3 regions of the Vibrio aphrogenes genome follow, and region 1 is predicted to be linked to each of the others. Evidence: predicted binding sites of a transcription regulator. Region 1 holds the regulator's gene; each other region holds the start of a gene.
What was found. Region 1 encodes CRP, which controls carbon source genes, mostly activating them, when cyclic AMP is high. Its sites were predicted from a motif close to TGTGANNNNNNTCACA; they were not measured.
Positions count from the first base shown of each region.

Region 2: the regulator CRP is predicted to act here: its motif matches at 3,207-3,222, upstream of VCA1004_RS08645 (CTP synthase).
Region 3: the regulator CRP is predicted to act here: its motif matches at 2,778-2,793, upstream of recB (exodeoxyribonuclease V subunit beta).

Region 1 covers NZ_AP018689.1:258,260-265,987, forward strand. Annotated here, with positions in the region: gene rph (ribonuclease PH) at 1-542, shown strand, start outside; gene pyrE (orotate phosphoribosyltransferase) at 681-1,322, shown strand; gene VCA1004_RS01205 (aromatic amino acid transport family protein) at 1,544-2,749, shown strand; gene crp (cAMP-activated global transcriptional regulator CRP) at 3,153-3,785, opposite strand; gene VCA1004_RS01220 (phosphoribulokinase) at 4,027-4,896, opposite strand; gene VCA1004_RS01225 (YheU family protein) at 4,977-5,192, opposite strand; gene VCA1004_RS01230 (TIGR02444 family protein) at 5,219-5,680, opposite strand; gene VCA1004_RS01235 (ABC transporter ATP-binding protein) at 5,682-7,589, opposite strand.
Region 2 covers NZ_AP018689.1:1,895,435-1,903,162, reverse strand. Annotated here, with positions in the region: gene relA (GTP diphosphokinase) at 1-2,188, shown strand, start outside; gene mazG (nucleoside triphosphate pyrophosphohydrolase) at 2,292-3,092, shown strand; gene VCA1004_RS08645 (CTP synthase) at 3,307-4,944, shown strand; gene eno (phosphopyruvate hydratase) at 5,062-6,363, shown strand; partial or broken gene VCA1004_RS15335 (hypothetical protein) at 6,436-6,558, shown strand; gene ftsB (cell division protein FtsB) at 7,143-7,460, shown strand; gene ispD (2-C-methyl-D-erythritol 4-phosphate cytidylyltransferase) at 7,457-7,728, shown strand, end outside.
Region 3 covers NZ_AP018689.1:1,792,461-1,800,188, forward strand. Annotated here, with positions in the region: gene recB (exodeoxyribonuclease V subunit beta) at 1-2,736, opposite strand, end outside; gene recC (exodeoxyribonuclease V subunit gamma) at 3,071-6,673, opposite strand; gene VCA1004_RS08185 (TDT family transporter) at 6,752-7,728, opposite strand, start outside.

The sequences.
Region 1 (7,728 bases):
TAACGGCCGAATATGGCATGTTACCTCGTGCGACTCATACGCGTAACCGTCGTGAAGCCGCTAGCGGTAAACAAGGCGGTCGTACTATGGAAATCCAACGTTTAATCGCGCGTAGTTTACGTGCTGTCGTCGATTTGGATGTATTAGGCGAAATGATGATCACGGTTGATTGTGATGTGATCCAAGCGGATGGTGGTACTCGTACCGCTTCTATCTCGGGCGCAAGTGTGGCATTGGCCGATGCGATTCAATCATTAGTGGACTTAGGCAAACTAAAGAAAAACCCAATGAAGTGTCATGTTGCGGCGGTTTCAGTTGGTATTATCGGTGAGCACGCTTTATGTGATTTAGAATATGTAGAAGACTCTGCTGCGGATACCGACATGAATGTGGTGATGACCGAAGAAGGTAAAATGATTGAGGTGCAAGGAACGGCAGAAGGAGAGGCATTCTCACGTGCTGAGTTGAATCAATTACTCGATCTGGCGGAGAAGGGCATCCAAGATATTATCGCCGTTCAGAAAGCCGCCTTGGCAAATTAAGTTTTTTAAATAGCTCCTCATTGAGGGGCTATTTTTTTGAGTGCAATTTGAGTCTGTTAGATTTATAACAGCTGAAATTGAAGATGAAATTCTCTAGGGACTAGAAGCTAGGAACTAGGGACCGAATAGAGATATTTTATGAAAGCATATCAACGTGAATTTATAGAGTTTGCCTTAGAAAAGGAAGTATTGAAGTTTGGTGAGTTCACTTTAAAGTCTGGTCGCATTAGCCCGTATTTCTTTAATGCTGGGTTATTTAATACCGGCCGTGATTTGGCTCGTTTAGGGCGCTTTTATGCCGCCGCGTTAGCGGATTCAGGGATTGAATTTGATGTGTTATTTGGTCCTGCTTATAAGGGGATCCCTATTGCCACAACCACAGCGGTAGCTCTTGCCGATCATCATGATATTGATACTCCTTATTGTTTTAACCGCAAAGAAGCTAAAGACCATGGCGAAGGGGGGAATCTAGTAGGTAATCCCCTAGAAGGGCGTATTATGTTGGTCGATGATGTGATCACGGCAGGGACTGCAATTCGTGAATCCATGGAAATCATCAAAGCCAATGCTGCTGATTTAGCGGGTGTATTGGTGGCCATTGATCGTCAAGAAAAAGGTAAAGGTGAGTTATCTGCCATTCAAGAAGTCGAGCGTGATTTTGGGTGTGCGGTCATTTCTATTATTAGTCTTGGCGATTTAGTCACGTATCTTGAAGAGCAAGGCAACAGTGCCGAGCAGTTAGCTTCAGTTAAAGCTTATCGAGATCAATACGGTATTTAATTGACCGTTAAAATGACTTTTCATCTGACCCAGTGGCTCATTTGGCCATTGGGTTTATTTTTATTTACAGTGCGTATATTTTTTTATACACCAAAACAAAATGACTATTTAAGGTAAATTTGTAGAATAATTGAGCGATTTTGATTTTTGTTACCTCGATTTAATCCTGAAAAATGAGTAATGTGTCAGCTTATTATTCCACCAGGTAAAAAGATAACAATATGAGTAATTCAAAGGTTTTTGGCAGTACTTTGATCATTGCCGGTACAACCATTGGGGCTGGCATGCTGGCACTTCCGATTGCATCTGCCGGTTTAGGCTTTTCCACCTCCTTGATGATCATGGTGGGGATGTGGGCTTTAATGGCGTACACCGCATTATTAATGTTAGAGCTTCATCAACATGCCGATTATGACGCAACCCTACACACTTTAGCGAAACAGTTTCTGGGTGAAAAAGGCAAATGGATTGCGACCTTTGCCATGCTATTTTTATTTTATGCGTTATGTGCCGCTTACATTGCTGGTGGTGGTGGTCAGTTTAACGCCAAGCTATATAACTGGTTTTCTCTTGATGTCTCGAGCGGTTTAGGCACCGTCATTTTTACACTATTAATCGCCTCTATTGTCACCTTTGGGACGCATTCTGTTGATCGAGTTAATCGAGTGTTGTTTACCTGTAAGCTGATCGCGATGGCAACCATGTTGTTTTTCTTAACCCCTAATATTGAAGCGGTGAATTTAGTCAACATGCCATTAGAAAAAGGACTGGTTGTGGCGGCTTTGCCAGTAATTTTTACCTCTTTTGGCTTTCACGGGAGCATTCCTGCGGTGGTACGCTATTTAGAATTAGACATGAAGGCCTTAAAGAAAGTGATGCTCTGCGGCTCTTTATTGCCATTAATTGTCTACATCTTATGGCAATTCGCAACCTTGGGTGTGGTGAATCAAGCGACCTTATCACAAGCTTCAGATGTGAGCTCTTTAGTGAATATCTTATCTCAAGTGATTCATAACAGCATGATTTCGCAGATTGTGTCTGTCTTTGCTGACCTTGCGTTGATTACTTCATTTTTAGGGGTGAGCTTGGGCTTGTTTGAATTTTTAGGGGATAGCTTAAATAAGCGACAAACCAAAAAAGGCCGTGTGGCGATCGCTTTCGTGACTTTTTTGCCTCCACTAGGCTTTGCTTTGTTCTACCCACAAGGTTTTATTATGGCGTTAGGTTATGCTGCTATTGCTTTGGCTATTTTAGCCATTCTATTACCGGTTGCTATGGTAGTGAAATCACGTCAACAGCATCATGAAACTCAAGCCTTTACAGTGAGCGGTGGTAAACCTGCATTAATATTTACCTTGTTAATGGGCGTGGTTATTATCGGGGTGCAGTTGTTGATCAGTGCAGGGGTGTTACCGGCGATTGGGTAATATCGGTATTCGTAACAGACCGCTGCGCTTCTCTAAGCGAGGAAAAGCACAAGCAGGAAAGCCGAGATATGGGGACGCTGCGCTAGGGAACCGAAAAGAATTATTGACATTAGTTGGTCTCGCAGCACAATCCTCTCGGCTCTCGGCTCTCGGCTCTCGGCTCTCGGCTCTCGGCTCTCGGCTCTCGGCTCTCGGCTCTCGGCTCTCGGCTCTCGGCTCTCGGCTCTCGGCTCTCGGCTCTCGGCTCTCGGCTCTCGGCTCTCGGCTCTCGGCTCTCGGCTCTTATCTTTATCGAGTCACAAGCAGCGTAGCGCCCGAATAACGAAACTCGCGTATAAAAAAAGCCACTGAACTTTCATTCAGTGGCTTTGTGGATTTTGGCTTGTTGTAAAACGAAAGACGATTAACGCGTACCGTAAACGACGATGGTTTTACCGTGAGCTGAAATCAGATTTTGCTCTTCTAGCATCTTCAAGATACGGCCAACAGTTTCGCGTGAACAGCCAACAATTTGACCAATTTCTTGGCGAGTGATCTTGATTTGCATACCATCAGGGTGAGTCATCGCATCAGGTTGTTTCGCTAAGTTCAACAGAGTTTGAGCGATACGACCCGTTACGTCTAGGAAAGCTAAGTCACCCACTTTCTGGCTAGTAATCTGTAGGCGTTTAGCCATTTGACCAGAAAGACGCATTAAGATATCTGGATTCACTTGGATAAGTTGGCGGAATTTCTTAAATGAAATTTCAGCGACTTCACAAGGTGATTTTGCACGGACCCAAGCGGTACGCTCTTGGTCTTCTTCAAATAGGCCTAATTCGCCAATGAAGTCACCTTGGTTCAAGTAAGACAAAATCATCTCTTTGCCTTCTTCATCTTTGATTAATACAGCCACTGAACCCTTCACGATGTAATACAGAGTTTCTGCTTTCTCACCGGCGTGAATCAAAGTACTTTTTGATGGGTACTTATGGATATGACAGTGCGATAGAAACCACTCTAATGTTGGGTCAGTTTGAGGTTTACCTAGAACCATAATTTGTTACTTCCTCTACAAGGCTTGCTCAGTGTTGAGTCATCCATCCTGAGACCGTCTGGACGGGTCACATAAAATAGGTGCTAATTTTCTTAGCTGTAAGACTTTTACAGTTGGTCTTAAATACTACCCCTTTCTTCATCGGATTTCTTGATTTTGATCGACCAAGAATGGGGTTTTTGACTGCCAAAATGTGTTCGAAATCACAGACTCGACAGTAAGTGTGCTCTCGCTAGCATTTCTAGTCGATTTTCCCTGTTTCGATTAATTGATGTAATAACGGTTGGATGATGAGTTCCATAGCAAAACTCATTTTTCCGCCCGGTACCACTAGGGTGTTATGGCGCGACATGAATGAACCATCAATCATGGCGAGTAAATAAGGAAAGTCGACATTTTTAATGCCACGTAAGCGGATCACCACAAAACTTTCATCGAGACTGGGGATTCCTTTTGCATTGAGTGGATTGGAGGTATCCACGGTTGGAACGCGTTGAAAGTTAATGTGAGTGCGTGAAAATTGTGGCGTTATGTAATTAAGGTAGTCATCCATTGAACGCACAATCGAGTCCATCACAGCTTCTCGTGAATGGCCGCGATCGCGGGTATCACGCACAAATTTTTGAATCCATTCCAAGTTAACGATCGGCACCATACCAATCAGAAAATCGACGTGTTTCGACACGCTGACCTCGCCATCGACGACGCCGCCATGTAAACCTTCGTAGAATAAAACATCGGTATTTTCAGGCAGATCTTGCCAAGGGGTAAAGGTACCTGGCATTTGGTTATAGGGGACGGCTTCATCAAAACTGTGTAGATAACGGCGCACTTTACCGGTGCCATCTTGCCCATATTGCTTGAAAAAATGCGCGAGAGCGGGGAAGTCATTGGCTTCGGGGCCAAAATAGCTGATGTGCTTGCCTTGCTCTTTGGCTTTACGAATGGCGATGTCCATTTCTGGGCGCGTATAACGATGAAAGCTATCGCCTTCAACCCAAGAAGCTTGAATGCCCATCATATTGAACATTTTACGGAAGGTTTCTGAGGTGGTGGTGGTTCCTGCACCTGATGAACCCGTAACCGCAATGATCGGGTGTTTTGCCGACATAATAATCCTTTATTGCGACTTAATTATGTCCCACAGTGTAGAGGAATGACGGCAAAGAATAAATAGGAGAGCGTGAGAGGTTAGTTGAGATCCCGAATCGATTTGATATCGACGCTTTCATGGAGCTCGGAAAAAACAATAACAACACTGCCAGCTTGGAGTTGTGTTTTGACTTGTTTGATTTTGGTCTCAAGTGTGGTTTCTTGGAGGCCGTAATCGGTTCCTTCTCGTAAAATAAATTCTTTGATTAAATTATCGAGTGTCTCGGGCTGAATCTCTTGCCAAGGAATGATCATGGTACTGCCTTATCCATTGATTGGGGTTATCGAGCCGTATTATAAAAAATCTCACACAGATGTTCAGCCCCAACCTTATGACAATAGAGATGGGTCATGGGTTGGCCAGAACGAGGAGAAAGGTCCATTTGATTAATGCAATGGACCAAATCTGATTGCTGTTGGCGTTCTAGTTGCAGTTCAAACTGTAAAGATTCACGATATAGGGTGTCGGGCAAATGCGGTTTGGCTTTGCGACGATAATAACGAAATTGCTCTAATAAGTGTTCCGTACGTTCAATCGCTGCATCAAGTTGTTGCCATTGTTGCTCTGATAGGGCGAGTTGGTGTTCATCTAACCATTTCAGTAACAACACCAAATTGACTTTGCCATGGTATTGGTTTTGTAAATGCAAACAAGCTTCTTTAATTTTGCGCACGCCATAATGTTGCAAACTAAATTGCCATAGGCGTTCAAAGGTGAGAGGCAGCGGTTGATATTGGGTCATATTATGAGCTTAAGCTTTCCAGTTCTTCCTGTAAGGCCATCCACTCCATCTCAATGTCTTCCAATTGAGACTTGCTGGAGGCTTGTTGCGCTAATACTTCTGTCAGTTTAGCTTTATTTTCATCTTGATAGAGTGATACATCGCCTAATTGTTGTTCGGCAGCGGCTAACTCTAGGCTTAGTTTGTCCATTTTTGCTTCGAGTTGTGTCAGTTTTTTGCGAATTGGTGCCGTTTGTTTACGTAATTCGGCTTCTAAACGCTTTTGCTCTTTACGTGCGGCAGCGCTGTTTTGACTGGGCTCGCTGTTGACGGGGTCTTGCGTGTCTTTTTTCTCTTGTTTTTGTTGTTCGGTTAACCATTTGTAATAGTCGCCTAAATCGCCATCAAAAGGCACAACCTGTTTGTCATCGACTAAGTATAAGTCATCGGTGGTGGCACGCAGTAAATAGCGGTCGTGGCTGACAATCACCATAGCGCCTTCAAACGTTTGCAGTGCCATCGTCAGAGCTTGGCGCATGTCGAGATCTAGGTGGTTAGTTGGTTCATCGAGTAATAAGAGGTTAGGTTTTTGCCACACCACTAACGCTAAGACTAAACGAGCTTTTTCCCCACCAGAAAACGGAGCGACTTTATCGAGGGCTTTATCACCGATGAACCCAAAGCTGCCTAAGTAATCTCGTAATTGTTGTTCGGTATGATTGGGCGCAATCTGCATCATGTGTTGTAGCGGTGTTTCTTCTGGATGCAAGGTTTCTAATTGATGCTGAGCAAAGTAGCCAATTTTCACCCCTTGTGAATAAGTGAGATCGCCACTTTGCGGTTTGAGTTCACTGGAGAGTAATTTGATTAACGTCGATTTACCTGCGCCATTACGGCCTAATAAGCCAATACGGCTGCCAGGAACCAAATTCAAACGAATGTGTTTTAAAATGAGATTATCGCCATAACCTGCTGATACTTGGTCCATCATGATGATTGGATTTGGCAAGGCTGCGGGCTCACGAAACTCAAAGCTAAATGGGTTATCAAATTGCGCAGGAAGGACTTTTTCCATTTTCTCTAACGCTTTAATGCGGCTTTGGGCTTGGCGTGCTTTGGAGGCCTTGTAGCGGAAGCGGTCGATATAACTTTGCATATGCGCCATTTGTTTTTGTTGTTTGGCATACATGGCTTGTTGTTGCATTAATTTTTGAGCACGTTGATTTTCAAAGGAAGAGTAGTTACCTGTGTATTCATTGAGTAACTGGTTTTCCACGTGGATGATTCGCCCCACGATAGGGTCAAGAAAATCGCGGTCGTGCGAGATCAAAATCAAAGTGCCCGGGTAGTTTTGTAGCCACTTTTCCAACCACAGTACGGCATCCAAATCTAAGTGGTTGGTTGGTTCATCGAGCAGTAACAAATCAGAGCGACATAACAAGGCTTGCGCTAAGTTTAATCGCATTCGCCAACCACCAGAAAATTGGGTGAGATTCCATTGCATCTGCTCTTGGCTAAAGCCTAAACCATTCAGCAATTCTGCAGCACGAGATTTAATGGTATAGCCACCGACCGTCTCTAATTTGCCATGTAACTCGGCAACTAAGGTGCCATTATCCGCTTGTTCGGCTGCGGCTAAGTCTTGCTCTAATTGGCGATATTCGCGATCACCATCAATTACGTATTCTAATGCGGCACGTTCTAATGCTGGGGTTTCTTGAGCAACCCAAGCTAATTCCCACTGGGCTGGCATTTGAAAATTGCCAGCATCGATAGAAAGCTCATTTTTTAACAACGCAAATAAGGTGGATTTACCGCAACCATTTTTTCCAACTAAACCGACTTTGTCACCGGGGTGAATAGTTGCAGAGGCTTGATCTAATAGAGGTTTACCACCGCGCAGTAATTGAATATTGGAAAATGTAATCATAAAGGTCTTATTTAGAGTTGCTGTTAGGAATCGTTGAAGGAGGTTGTTTTGTTACGCTGAGAATATTAGGGGTTTAATGGATAAATGTCGATCATTATACGAATTAGGATATGATGAATTATTTGTTGAAGAGTTGTTA
Region 2 (7,728 bases), 860 kb from region 1:
CAAAAACGAACAATTTGAACTTGAGTCTTGGATTGAAAGCTTACGTCAAGATGGAAAGACCGGTAATAAGTTAATGCAAGTCTATCAAGAGTGTGAGCGCTTGTTAGAAAAGCATCCCGACCGCTCGATTCTATTGTGGCGTGGACGTGAAATGATCGAAATATTGATCACGCTCTCGATGGACAGACCAACACTCATTGCGGCGCAGTTATTTCCTGTCGTGACATCTGGTTTGTTGGAACGAGAAGTTTTGATTGAGACCTATGGCAAAGAAATCGTCAAGCTTATCGATGGAGTGGAAGAAATGGCCGCTATCGGCCAACTCAATGTTAGTTTGGATGCGTCGGAAGCGTCAGAACAAGTGGATAATATTCGCCGAATGCTACTTGCGATGGTGGATGATTTTCGCTGTGTAGTCATCAAGCTAGCTGAGCGTATTTGTAACTTACGTGAAGTGAAAAATGAGCCCGATGAGGTTCGTCAAGCGGCCGCCAAAGAATGTGCCAATATCTATGCACCATTGGCCAACCGTTTAGGAATTGGTCAGCTAAAATGGGAAATTGAAGATTACGCTTTTCGATATCAACAATCTGATATTTATAAGAAAATTGCCAAACAGTTATCCGAGAGACGAATTGTCCGAGAGCAATATATTCACGACTTTGTGACCAATTTGTCCAAAGAAATGAAAGACGCCAATATTAATGCAGAAGTCAGTGGTCGACCGAAGCATATCTATAGTATTTGGCGCAAAATGCAGAAGAAAAATCTCGCTTTTGATGAACTCTTTGATGTACGAGCAGTACGGATTATTGCCGATAAACTACAAGATTGTTACGCCGCGCTCGGGATGGTGCACACCAAATATAAACACTTACCGAGTGAGTTTGATGACTATGTAGCGAACCCCAAACCCAATGGTTATCAATCCATTCATACCGTGGTATTAGGGCCGGAAGGCAAAACCATTGAAATTCAGATCCGCACCAAGCAAATGCATGAAGACTCTGAGCTTGGGGTCGCAGCGCACTGGAAGTACAAAGAAGGCAGCTCAGCTGGTCGTAGTGGTTATGATGAGAAAATCACCTGGTTACGTAAGCTGATTGATTGGCAAGAAGAAATGGCCGATTCTGGTGAAATGCTGGATGAGTTGCGCAGCCAAGTATTTGATGATCGCGTGTATGCCTTTACCCCACGTGGTGATGTGGTCGACTTACCAATGGGGGCGACGCCACTGGATTTTGCCTATCACATTCACTCTGAAGTGGGGCATCGTTGTATTGGTGCCAAAGTTGGTGGACGTATTGTGCCATTTACTCATAAATTGGCGATGGGCGATCAAGTTGAAATCATCACTCAAAAAGAACCCAACCCATCACGTGATTGGCTTAACCCCAACTTAGGTTTTGTGCATTCAGGTCGAGCGCGCGCGAAAATCAATGCGTGGTTTAGAAAGCAAAGCCGAGAGAAGAATGTTGAAGCCGGCAAAGATATTCTGGAGCGTGAATTACAAAAAATCGGCGCGACCTTAAAAGATGCTCAACAATACGCACTTAAACGTTTTAATGTGAACTCCCCTGATGAATTGTTTGCAGGGATTGGCAGTGGTGATTTGCGCATTAACCAAGTGATCAATCATATTAATGCGTTAGTGAATAAGCCGAGTGCAGAGGAAGAAGACCAACAAGCGCTTGCGAAATTACAAGAGTCACAACAAGCCCATGAAAGCCGCCCACGTAAAGATGCGGTTGTAGTACAAGGGGTTGATAACTTAATGACTCATCTGGCACGTTGTTGTCAGCCTATTCCTGGTGATGAAATTTGTGGTTACATCACTCAAGGGCGAGGGATATCGGTTCATCGCATGGATTGTGAACAATTAGAAGAACTGAAGCATCATGTGCCGGAACGAATTATTGATACTGTTTGGGGACGAGGTTTCACCGGGCATTATATTTTGACGATTCGAGTTGAAGCATTAGAGCGTAGTGGCTTGCTTAAAGATGTCACGGCGTTATTTGCCAACGAAAAGATCAAAGTCAGCGGAATGAACAGCCGGACAGATTATAAACGTCAAATCGTGATCATGGACTTTAACTTAGAAGTCACCAATGTTGAGGTGCTGTCGCGCATTATTGCCCGGGTGGAGCAGCTTAAAGATGTACTGCGAGTGAAACGCTTGAAGTGATCCTGGATAATAAAAAAGACACTGCCCAGCTTGGTGCAGTGTCTTTTTTTTAGAGTAAATTTCATCTCAAATTGAGAGCAACATTGATGAGAACGAGAACAATATGACTCAGCCGATAGAACAACTTAAAGCCATCATGCAGCAATTAAGAGACCCAGAAAATGGTTGTCCATGGGACATCAAACAAACATTTGATTCCATTGTTCCTCATACGATTGAAGAAACCTACGAAGTGGTGGATGCGATTCACAAACAAGATTGGCTCAACTTACAAGAAGAATTAGGTGATTTGTTATTTCAAGTGATCTTTTATAGCCAGATGGCGAAAGAACAGCAATTATTTGATTTTGATGATGTCGTCCACGGACTGAATCAGAAGTTAGTTCGACGTCATCCACACGTTTTTTCTGATGAAAAAGTGGCTGATGAAGCGCAATTACATCAGCGTTGGGAAGCGGAAAAACAAAAAGAAAAAGCACAATTAGGCAAACAAGAAGAAAGTATTCTAGACTCAATACCAGCATCATTACCAGCTCTAGCACGCGCTAATAAAATCCAAAAAAAATGCGCTCAATATGGTTTTGATTGGGACTCTTTAGGGCCGGTTGTCGAAAAAGTACATGAAGAAATTGATGAGGTCATGGAAGAGGCGCTGCAAGTTGAACAGAATTCAGAACGCATTGAAGAAGAGCTGGGAGATTTGTTATTTGCGACAGTCAACTTAGTGAGACATTTAGGACATCATCCTGAATCAGCTTTATCTAAGGCAAATCAAAAATTTGAGCGACGCTTTCGTGGCGTCGAAACGTGTGTGGGGCAACAAGGAAAAAAATTAAGCGATTGCACCCTGACAGAGCTTGATCGTCATTGGGAAAATATAAAACGACAAGAAAAAACTAAATAACCATCTAAATAATCGCTTACCATTTGTTTTATATGGTTATTATTCGTAGCTGCTATTGGGTTGGTTTGGCTGAAAAGGCTAAATTGATTTGAAGCAAGAAATAAAATAACTGAGTGTGATAGATTTCACGTTGTAGCGGAAAAGGGGAGCTGGTATAATTTCATCCCATCCAGAAGAAATCCATTTCCCTCATTCAACCAACTTCAGGTTAAGCATGACAACAAATTACATTTTTGTTACTGGTGGGGTCGTATCCTCTCTAGGTAAAGGTATTGCAGCAGCATCACTTGCAGCGATTTTAGAAGCTCGTGGTCTTAAAGTGACTATGATGAAACTTGATCCATATATTAACGTGGATCCAGGTACAATGAGCCCAATCCAACACGGTGAAGTGTTTGTTACCGAAGACGGTGCTGAAACCGATCTCGACCTTGGTCACTACGAACGTTTTATTCGTACCAAGATGAGCAAACGTAATAACTTTACTGCCGGTCGCGTATATGAAGATGTTCTACGTAAAGAACGTCGCGGTGATTACCTAGGTGCCACTATTCAGGTTATCCCTCATATTACTAACTCCATTAAAGACCGTATTATTGCTGGTTCTGAAGGCCATGATATTGCGATTGTTGAAATCGGTGGTACTGTTGGTGACATCGAATCGCTACCATTTATGGAAGCCATTCGTCAGTTAGCGGTTGAAGTAGGGCGTGAAAATGCATTATTTATGCACTTAACACTGGTTCCTTACTTAGCGGCTGCGGGTGAAGTGAAAACGAAGCCAACACAGCACTCAGTAAAAGAATTACTGTCTATCGGTATTCAGCCTGATATTCTTGTGTGTCGTAGCGATCGCATGATCCCACCGAACGAGCGTAAGAAAATTGCCTTGTTCTGTAACGTACAAGAAAAAGCCGTTATTTCTATGAAAGACGTGGATTCTATCTATAAGATTCCACAATTGATCCGTGCTCAAGGGCTGGATGATTTAGTGTGTACTCGTTTTGGTATTACAGCGCCAGAAGCTAATTTATCAGAATGGGAGCAAGTGATTTATGAAGAAGCTAACCCAACGGGTGAAGTGACTATCGGTATGGTCGGTAAATATACTGAATTACCAGATGCTTATAAATCAGTTAACGAAGCATTAAAACATGCGGGCTTGAAAAATCGTCTCAGCGTTAATATTAAGTATATTGATTCTCAAGATGTGGAATCAAAAGGCACTGAGTTATTAGCTGGCGTTGATGCTATCTTAGTCCCAGGAGGCTTTGGTGATCGCGGTATTGAAGGTAAGATTCTTGCAGCTCAATACGCACGTGAGAAAAAAGTACCTTACCTAGGTATTTGTTTAGGTATGCAAGTTGCACTTATCGAATACGCACGTAATGTTGTCGGTATGGAAGGTGCGCACTCAACAGAGTTTAACGCTGAAACTAAGTACCCAGTTGTTGGTCTTATCACTGAGTGGGTAGACCAAGAAGGTAAAGTAGAAGAGCGTACAGAAGATTCTGATTTAGGTGGTACAATGCGCCTAGGTTCACAACTTTGTCACTTAGAAAAAGGGACAAAAGCGTACGAATTATACGGTAATGCTCAAATTCATGAGCGTCATCGTCACCGTTACGAAGTGAATAACAACTTGCGTCCTCAAATTGAGAAAGCAGGTTTGAAAGTATCTGGTTTATCGGCGGATAAAAAATTAGTGGAAGTGATTGAGAATCCAAATCATCCTTGGTTTGTGGCTGCTCAATTCCATCCAGAGTTCACATCAACACCTCGTGATGGTCACCCATTATTTGCAGGTTTTGTTAAAGCGGCGGGTCAAAACCAACGCGGTGAATTTGAATAATTGCCTGATTGGCAAACTTTGAAAGTAAGATGTAAAAGGGATACGGGTAGTGGCGTCTGTTGTGCGACTACCCATTAGTTTGACATTTATATTTAAATTGAACGAGAGGAAACATTAATGTCTAAGATCGTTAAAGTTCTAGGTCGCGAAATCATCGACTCACGTGGTAACCCAACTGTAGAAGCTGAAGTACACCTAGAAGGTGGCTTCGTAGGTATGGCTGCTGCTCCTTCTGGCGCATCAACTGGTTCTCGTGAAGCACTTGAATTACGTGACGGCGACAAATCACGTTTCCTAGGTAAAGGTGTTCTTAAAGCAATCGAAGCTGTAAATGGCCCAATTGCTCAAGCTCTAGTAGGCAAAGACGCTAAAGACCAAGCTGCAATCGACCAAATCATGATCGATTTAGACGGTACAGAAAACAAATCTAACTTCGGTGCAAACGCAATCCTTGCTGTTTCTCTAGCAAACGCAAAAGCTGCTGCAGCTGCTAAAGGCATGCCTTTGTTCGAGCACATCGCTGAGCTAAACGGCACTCCAGGTGTATTCTCTATGCCTCTACCAATGATGAACATCATCAACGGTGGTGAGCACGCTGATAACAACGTTGATATCCAAGAATTCATGATTCAACCAGTTGGCGCATCTACAATCAAAGAAGCTCTACGTATCGGTGCGGAAGTATTCCACAACCTAGCTAAAGTTCTTAAAGCAAAAGGCCTAAGCACTGCAGTAGGTGACGAAGGTGGTTTCGCTCCTAACCTAGAATCAAACGCAGCCGCTCTAGCAGCAATCAAAGAAGCCGTTGAGCTTGCAGGTTACGAGCTAGGTAAAGACGTTACTCTAGCGATGGACTGTGCAGCATCTGAGTTCTACGACAAAGAAGCTGGCAACTACAACATGAAAGGTGAAGGTAAAATCTTCACTTCTGAAGAATTCAACCACTACCTAGCTGACCTAGCTAACCAATACCCAATCGTATCTATCGAAGATGGTCTTGACGAATCAGACTGGGATGGCTTCAAGCACCAAACTGAACTACTAGGTAACAAACTTCAACTAGTAGGTGATGACCTATTCGTTACTAACACTAAGATCCTTGCAAAAGGTATCGAAATGGGTGTTGCTAACTCTATCCTAATCAAATTCAACCAAATCGGTTCTCTAACTGAGACTCTAGCTGCAATCAAGATGGCTAAAGATGCAGGTTACACAGCAGTAATCTCTCACCGTTCTGGCGAAACTGAAGACGCAACTATCGCTGACCTAGCGGTAGGTACTGCTGCAGGCCAAATCAAAACTGGTTCAATGAGCCGTTCTGACCGTGTTGCTAAGTACAACCAACTTATCCGTATCGAAGAAGCTCTAGGCGCTAAAGCTCCTTTCAACGGTTTGAAAGAAGTTAAAGGCCAAGCATAATTCATTGCGAATTAGCTGACTTTTAGTTTTGTTAAAACCATCTCTTCGGAGGTGGTTTTTTTATGTCACAAGAAAGTAAGAACGATGAGCCGTTCTGACCGTGTTGCTAAGTACAACCAACTTATCCGTATCGAAGAAGCTCTAGGCGCTAAAGCTCCTTTCAACGGTCTTAAAGAAGTTAAAGGCCAAGCATAATTCATTGCGAATTAGCTGACTTTTAGTCTTGTTAAAACCATCTCTTCGGAGGTGGTTTTTTTATGCCACAAGAAAGTAAGAACGATGAGCCGTTCTTACCGTGTTGCTGCTAACACCTAAGAGCGGGCAACCAACTTATCCGTATCGAAGAAGCTCTAGGCGCTAAAGGTCCTTTCAACGGTTTGAAAGAAGTTAAAGGCCAATAATTCGTTATTGAATTAGTTTGATTGATACTTTGAAATCCTCGCTTCGGCGGGGATTTTTTTGTTTTTAAAGATACGTTTCTCGTAGCTTGAGCGCTTCGCTTCTCGTGGCTCGAAGGTGAAAGCTGAGCTGAGTTTCGAGGACGTTTGACTCGGGAGCCGAAAAGATTATGGCGAATTTTATATTGAGTGTTGCGTGTAAAAGTAACAGCGATCGCGGTTAAGCTTTTCCTAGAAACCAGAGACTAGGAACTAGCAACCAATACTCACTTTTCCTAGCCACGCCCCATCCTTAATCTTTCCAACTTTTAACCTGTATTATTATGCTTCAATTCTTCGAATAAGGTATCATTAGCGCAATAATTTGATAGTGAGTCTATGATGAGAATATTTATTTTACTACTCATCGCTATCTTGGTGACACTTCAATATGATTTATTCTTTGGTAAGAATGGCATTTTAGATTATCAAGCCGTTCATTCTGATATTGCGGTGCAACAAGAAGTGAATAACAGTTTGAAAAAGCGTAATCATCTGATGTTTGCTGAAATTGACGATTTACGCCAAGGGTTAGATGCTATTGAAGAACGCGCTCGGCATGAATTAGGCATGATAAAAAACGGCGAGACTTTCTACCGAATCATTGGTGATGACTCAGAGGCTAATGCCACTTTTAATTCAGATGATGAGCTACGATGATAGATTTTCCTTCTCGATTTGCCGTGGTTGTCCCGGCAGCAGGGGTTGGTAAGCGTATGCAAGCCAATCACCCTAAACAATATTTAACCTTACATGGCAAAACTATATTAGAGCATACCGTTGAGCATTTACTCGCGCACCCAGCGATTGAATTAGTGGTTATCGCGGTGAGTGACGGGGATGAGTATTATCCGGAACTTCCTTTAGCTAAGGCTGAAAATGTTGTTCGTGTGGCGGGTGGAAAAGAACGAGTAGACTCAGTGTTGTC
Region 3 (7,728 bases), 960 kb from region 1:
GCGCCAATCTCGATCAATGTGCGCCGATAAGGTTTGCGCGCTCAACTCTGGTCTTGATTCAATATTAGGCAGATATCGAGCACTAGGTTGTGCTGGGATCGGCATCATTTCTACCGATGATGCATGAGCACTCAATTGCTGACACGCCGTTTGTAGAGCGGCGCTCGGTTGCGCTTGATGGTGCTGTAAAATGGCACCAATCGCACTTAAATGCGCGGTCGATTCGTCTTTTTTACTATTGCCTTTTTTCAACGGAGCTAAACCGATAACGCACCCATAAACGGCTCGCGTTAATGCCACGTACAACAAACGCAAATCTTCAGCTAAACGTTCTTTTTCTGCCAAAGCCAAGCCTTCTTCTGGCTTTGATAAATCTAAAATAGTTTGCTGTTGCGCCGTTTGAGCGCCTTGGCTTTTGAGGTTGTATTTCGCCACTTTTGCCGCTTTAAAATTATTGGCAAACGGCAAGAAAACGAGGTCATATTCCAACCCTTTGGATTTATGAATCGTGATGATTTGCACCAAATTACGCTCAGATTCTAAACGCTGGGTTTGCTCATTAATTTCCCCATCGTGCTGGTCAATATTATCAGCCAGCCAACGAATGAGTGCGTTTTCCCCCTCCAAAGATAAGCTCGCCTGTTGCAATAATTCCGATAAATGCAAGAAGTCGGTGACTTTACGTTCTCCTTCTGTTTCGGATAACCAACGCTGCGCAATCTGGCGCTGACTCATCACCGCTCGAATCATCGGCAACACACCGCGCTGCAACCATAATTGATGATATTGTTCAAACTCATTGGCGACATTTTCCCAAGCATTTTCATCATGGTTAAACTCGTCAAGTTGCTGCATATTTAGGGCAAACAGGTCACTAGCTAAAATCGCGCGTAACGCCGATTCATCCGTTGGATTGGCACACGCCATCAACAAACGTAAGACATCTTCCGCGATATCACTGTCAAAAACACTATCCCGATTAGATAAGTAAACACTGGCAATCCCTTGTTCAGCTAAAGCCTGTTTGATCAATTTGCCTTCTCGCCCAGTCCGCACCAACACTGCAATATCACTGGCCTCAATAGGATGAGCTTGACCTTTTTTATCCATAAAGTGCGCTTGATTATTTTGCGCAGCCGTTAAAATATGGTGAATTTGATAAGCGGTTTGACGAGCCATAACCTGGTTGTAATCTTGCGTCGCTACCGGTCCAGCATGCTCATTTTGATGACACCACAACCCAATGGCCGGTTGTTTTTTTCCATCAATCAACCAATGCATTTTTTCCGCTTTCGGGCTGGCTTTTACTGAGATAAAAGGAATATCGTCATCGTACAAAAAGGGGCGAGAATCAAAGGTAAAAATGCCATTCACCCCTTGGATAACCGCTTCACTAGAGCGCCAGTTGGTCTCTAAGGTGTAATGCTCCGTCACTTCATTACGCGCCTGAATATAGGTAAAAATATCCGCCCCCCGAAAGCCATAAATCGCCTGTTTCGGGTCGCCAATCATAAACCAGCCGGTTTGAGGTTGATGCAAATAGATCTCACGGAATATATGGTATTGCTGCGGGTCGGTATCTTGAAACTCATCGATCATCGCTACCGGATATAAACTGCGAATACGCTCGGTCAACAAACCGTCTTGATCTTGAATAATCGCTTGCTCTAATTGACTCAGTAGGTCATCAAACGACAATTGAGCTTGGCGCTGTTTGGCTTGTGCTAATAATTGCCGACAACCTTGAATCGCTTGGTATTTAAAGATCAAATCAAATTCAGGCTGATTATCCAATAGCTCATCAATAGCCACAAAAGCCGGGTGCTGGGCGATAGGACCTTTTTTGGTATCGGTTACGGTATTTAAGGTACTTTGTGCAAAACGGATCAATTTATCGCACACATTACCGTCACCAGTATTGTTCTCTGCCCACTGATGGATTTCATCTAACCATGCTGGTAAGCGGGTTTTATTATAAGGATTACGTTTGATACCAGAGTCATCAATCAAAGTGAACATCGTGTTGCGGTCTTGATTCCACAATGTTTTTACTTTTTCAATTCGCTCAAGATGTTGTTGATAAGCGGCAACTAAATCTATCTTCAAATTGATAGCAGGAAAACTCAACGCTGGCCCTGAAAGATAAGTACCAATTTCATTTAATAGTTGTTCTGGGGTTGCCCATAACGATTGAATTTGCGCGGCGAGAACCCTTGGTAAAGGATAAAAATGACGGCGCCAATAATCATTCACGACTTGTCGTTTCAGTTGGCTTTCATCCGTAATAAATTCATTTTGAAAGCGGCTGCCTGACTCAAAAGCATTTTGCGTAAGCATTCGCTGACAAAAACCGTGAATGGTAAAGATGGCGGCTTCATCCATTTGGCGCTCAGCTTGCAATAAGGTTTCAATGGCAAATTGTCGATTAGTGATCTCGGCCAAGAGCGGCTGCAATATCGGATCGTCGGTGGTATTACGAGCAAACGCAATTCTCGCTTCATGTATCCGCTGACGGATCCGTCCACGCAATTCGGCGGTTGCGGCCTCGGTAAAGGTCACCACGAGAATTTGATCGACCGTTAACGGCATCGCATGAGCCGCCCCATCTTTGCCATGACCAAGCAACAAACGTAAATACAACGCAGCAATGGTGAAGGTTTTCCCCGTCCCGGCGGATGCTTCAATTAAGCGAGCCCCATGAAGCGGAAAAGTCATACTGTTTAATGATTGCGCCATCAATCTCATCCAAATCTAAAATGAATTTATCGGTATTTTTTCGTGAGCACATTCTCACTTTGCGTAACCCTGGGTTATTTCCGGCCATGAAAGTCACAATCTGCGAGTCTGTTCACATCCTTTGGCATACTTTCAACATAGTATCCATGCCCAAGCCACAGAGCTTAAAAAAATATAAATCCAATAATGATCTACTCGGTTTACTCTGCCCTCAAGGGAGAAGTAACACTCAAAGTAGGCTGAAAAATTAACTGAAAAACAGTTACCTCTACTCTCCGCCGCTCAGCAAGCGCCCTACAATAACAACGATTTGCTGGCGGCTTTTCTTTTGCCTTTATTCCTCGGTTTTGCAATGCTCCAATAAAGGTTTTAACCAGGTTTCACCAGCCTGCAATAAGGTTTCCGCTAATTGAGTGTCCCATTGCTTCCAAACTCGTTGCACATAAACCAGTTGGCCTTCACCAGTGGTCCCAAAATCACTGCCAATAAAAGCTTTTTCCATCGTATTCAACGCGGCTTGCTTCACTTGTTGCTCTGTAAATCCAATCCATTGACCTTGCTGATCAAAACCTTGTTCAATGCCAACAAAAGCCGTTTTAGGTAAGAAGCATAACGGGGCATCCATTCCTTGATAATACGCTTGAACGAAAGATTGCAAATAGTGCTTTGCTTGCTCTTGAGGCAGTGAGGTGAACTGTAACTGTTGTACTTGACCTTTTTGCATGCCTAGCAAATAGGTGGCAGAGGAATAACCGCTGGCATTTAAACACAGGTGTTCGAGCCAATAACTTAATAAGTAACGACTATGAATCCCACCACTGCGGTAGCGCACCATTCCTAACTGAGTTTGCCCAGCTAACCAGCCGATTAAATGAATCGTCTGTGTATTGCCATTAATCTCTACATCCAACTTAATTGATACTTCGACATCGGCGGTTGGTTGCGAAACATAAGGCAATAATGCTTCGGCTAAAGGCGTCACATTCGCACGTAATTTTTGTGCGGCCAACTCACCAAAGCCCGCCATTGGTAGTTGCCCTTGTGCTTGATGAGACTGTAAATACGCTTGCGCACATTGCTCAAAGCTCGATAAAGATAATTGGCCAGATTCTTGCCCTTGCTGTTGCCATTGAGCCAATAAATGTTCACCAAACCAATAATTATCTAACCCATTCACGGCAAACGGCTCATCATCCATTTGCGTTAAAGAAATAGGATTTCGATCTAAATAGGTTTTGAGCCTGTGGTTGAAAAAATATTTCACCGGCAAATGCCAAAAACGCAATAAATCCACTAGTTCTAGGGCATATTGGTTGGGCGCTTCTGGCTCCAATTGACTCAAATAACAATCGAGCGGTTGAATAAAACTTACTTGCTCACTTTCAACCAGCCCTTGCGTTGCCTGTTTCGCCACCGGTAACCATTCTTTGGCATAGCTGGTTAAGGCCGGTGAGCGCCCATCAAAAGCCTGACTACTAAAAGGCACTAACGGATGTAAGTGACTAAAGTGAGAGATTAACGCTTGCCCTGATTCATCACTTGGCATTGTTTGATAGCCTTCTAAGGCATAGTTTTGTTGGCAATATTCCAGCAATTCAGCCACCAATACCGAAGGCTCTTTATGACTATTATCTTGGATCGAACGCCCCACATAGCTGATGTACAAATAACGTTGCGCAGAAAGCAATGCTTCTAAGAACAGGTAACGGTCATCATCTCGACGCGAACGGTCACCAGCGCGTGCTCGACCATTGATCAGATCAAAGCCTTCAGGGGCGACATTTCGAGGGTAAAGGCCATCATTCATCCCAAGTAAACAAACGGTTTTAAATGGGATCGAACGCATCGGCATCAAGGTACAGAAGTTGACTTGACCGGCTAAAAAGCGTTGACTCACTCGAGCATTCGATAAGTGATTTTGCAAATAAAGCTCCAACACTTTAGGAGAAATCTCATCCTCAAGAGACATCCCGGCATCGAGTAATTGTTGGCTAAGCTGCTGCACACAATCTCGAATGGTACTTAAAATGGCTTCCCCTTCTAATTCCACCGCAAAGAAATCATCAAGCATTTGCAACAAATAGTGTTGCCAAGTCACAAATTGTTGAGCGGTAGACAAACGATCACGATAGCGCTGTAAACGACGTATAAAGCTGGCCAATTTACCCGCAAGTTCCGCATCCATTCCTTGTACTTCATCAAAGGCAGCCATTTCACTCTCTGCCGCTTGGTACAGCCCCGCCGCTTCAGGCATGGCATAGCCTAACAGCATACGTTCAATGCCAAACAACCAAGTATTTTGCTTGTAGCTTGGAAGTTCAAATTGGGTTGCGGTAATTTCGTCTAACCCCCAGCGCACCCCAACTTGTTGAACCCATTGTGCAATCCGTTGATAATCATCCTCGTTGAGTTCAAAACGCTGCATCACCGCCGGAACCTCCAATAGTTCTAATAACTCGGAAGCCTGACAACGGCGCTGTGGCAATGACATTAACCGCATGAACGCTTGTAGAATGGGATTTTCTTGATCCACACTACGGTCAGAAATGGAATAAGGAATAAAACGCTCACCAGGTGCGTTACCAAAAACCGCTTGAATCGCGTGGCTGTACGCATTGATATCGGCCACCATGACAATAATATCGCGTGGCTTTAAATTAGGGTCAGCATCAAACATGGCCAACAACCGATCATGCAACACTTCCACTTCCCGCATTGGGCTATGGCAAATATGTAACTGCAATGACGTATCATGCGTTGAAATTAGCGGTTTATACTGACTCGTCGTGGCCGATTGTTGATCGTCTTGATGTTCACGTAGCTCTAACACATCTTGTTGAATGGCGTGTAATAAGGTGTCATTTTGACCATCAACAAAAGCATCAATTTCATTGGCTTCTAATTGTGAGAGCAAATATAAATTATCACGCCCAAGTTTTCCCATTGAGGCCAATAAACTGTTTCCGACCGCATCTTTAATATGCAAAGAAGCATTATTATGTAAAGAAGCATTATTATGTAAAGAAGCATTATTATCTAAAGAAGCCGTTTGTAAGATCTGCGCTTCCGATAACGTATTTTGCTCAATCGAGCCCTTTAGCCACTCTGACGTTTGCTCACTATGCATCACCTGGCGTGATTTTGCGGCTAATTTGGCAAGGTATTTACGATCACGCACCTCCCCCCAATAATAACGAGATGGGTTGGTAAACATCAGGTGGACATCAATATGCTCGCCGAGTGCGCGTAAGGCATCCATATAACGAGGAGGTAATGCTGTTATCCCAAAGATAAACAGACGTTGTGGTAACTGGGCTTGCTGGGTTAGATCTCCAACATAGTTTTCTAAACAATCAATAAATTCATCATAAAGATTGGCTCGATGATAAGGAGATTGTCCCATTGATACTGTTTGATCATAGAGGGCTTGCCACAAAATAGGCTGCCAAGGATGCTCATCATTTAATTCAGCAACGGTTTGCCCTGCTTCCCAAGCCGCGATCCATTCAGGTCGATACACTAAGTATCCATCAAAAATATCCGCGATTTTTTCGGCCAATTGATAGCGCTTAGATTGATCATCATCTCCCACTAAATAACGTTTTAAGGGCGAAAATTCCGCCTTGTCTAATTGCGTCGGTAAGATCTGCATTAACTTCCACGTCATCGCTTCTTTATTAAAAGCACTGCGTTTCGGTACATCCGGTAACACTTGAGTGAAGAGATTCCAAATAAACGTTGCCGGAAGAGGAAACTCAAGATTCGCCGCTACTCCAAACTCCTTTGCTAATTCCATTTTTAACCACTGCGACATGCCAGGGCTTTGCACTAAGATTTGCTCAGCTTGAAATGGGTTTGCCAGTGGTTTTAAACGAATTAATTCAACGAGTAATGATTTTAAAACATCGACTTGATTGGAATGATAAACAGTAAACACAAAGCACTCACGCAACGAGAATTGAATAAACTCAGATTAGCATAAGTGCTTGGTTTATTTTAGGCATTTCCCGTCAAATTAAGACGGTAATGAAGGCGATTGCGCACCATTGGTGGCTAATAAATATTGATGGGGACGATAAAATAACCAATAACGCAAGGCCACATACCCTACCACAGCAGTGGCAATCCATAATTCTACCAAAGCCAATGAATAGAAATGAGGAGCGTACTGCGCCAACACCTCAATACCAGACATCCAAGAGGCTGTTTTGAATAACGCCGTGGCGCCTATCACCATCGGGAAGGTAAATGCCGCATACCCGGGGCTAAATGGCAGTTGTAATAATTGATAAAAAGCAATGTAAATCAACGCTGTCATTAAGAGTGCTATCGGCAATAGCGTCATGATGACCAAGATAGATGGATTCGCGGTGAAGCTTAGGTATCCGGCTAACGATAAACTGGCTGGCGCGGCTAAGATCGCCAACGTGGGTTTAGACGCATCAGGTACTTGCTGACAAAAAATAAAACGATAAATCATCATTGGCAGCATAATGGCATAAGACACAATCCCAAATAGCAACGTGGCATTGGCAATCGGCGCTAACGTTGGGTTACCGGAAAAGGACACATCCGCAACCACAATCCCAATCGGCGGAACAAACCAGCTTGGCACCATGTGGTGAACTTCAAACTCCTGACAGCGGTGATAAGTAAACGCAGCCAAGAAAACCACATGAATTGCCACCGCCAACAACCATAAGCCATCCCCAAACTGAGGGTAAAAATGCCCAAGTGAGGCTGAGACAACCATTGTCCCCATCGCAAAAGTAGGGGCGACACTTCCGACAACAGGGTGCGCCAAATCATGACGTAGTAGCTGAAAATGAAAAATAAATTTAATCGCTAATACCAGCAATAATAACGCCGCAATGACAGCACTTCCCCATTGCGCGTAACCATGCAAATTGGCGGCATTCTCCCAACTCCAGCCTAAGCTAGCGATAGCTAAAGCCAATCCTGCCATTGGGGTCGGCGCACCAGAAATAAGAC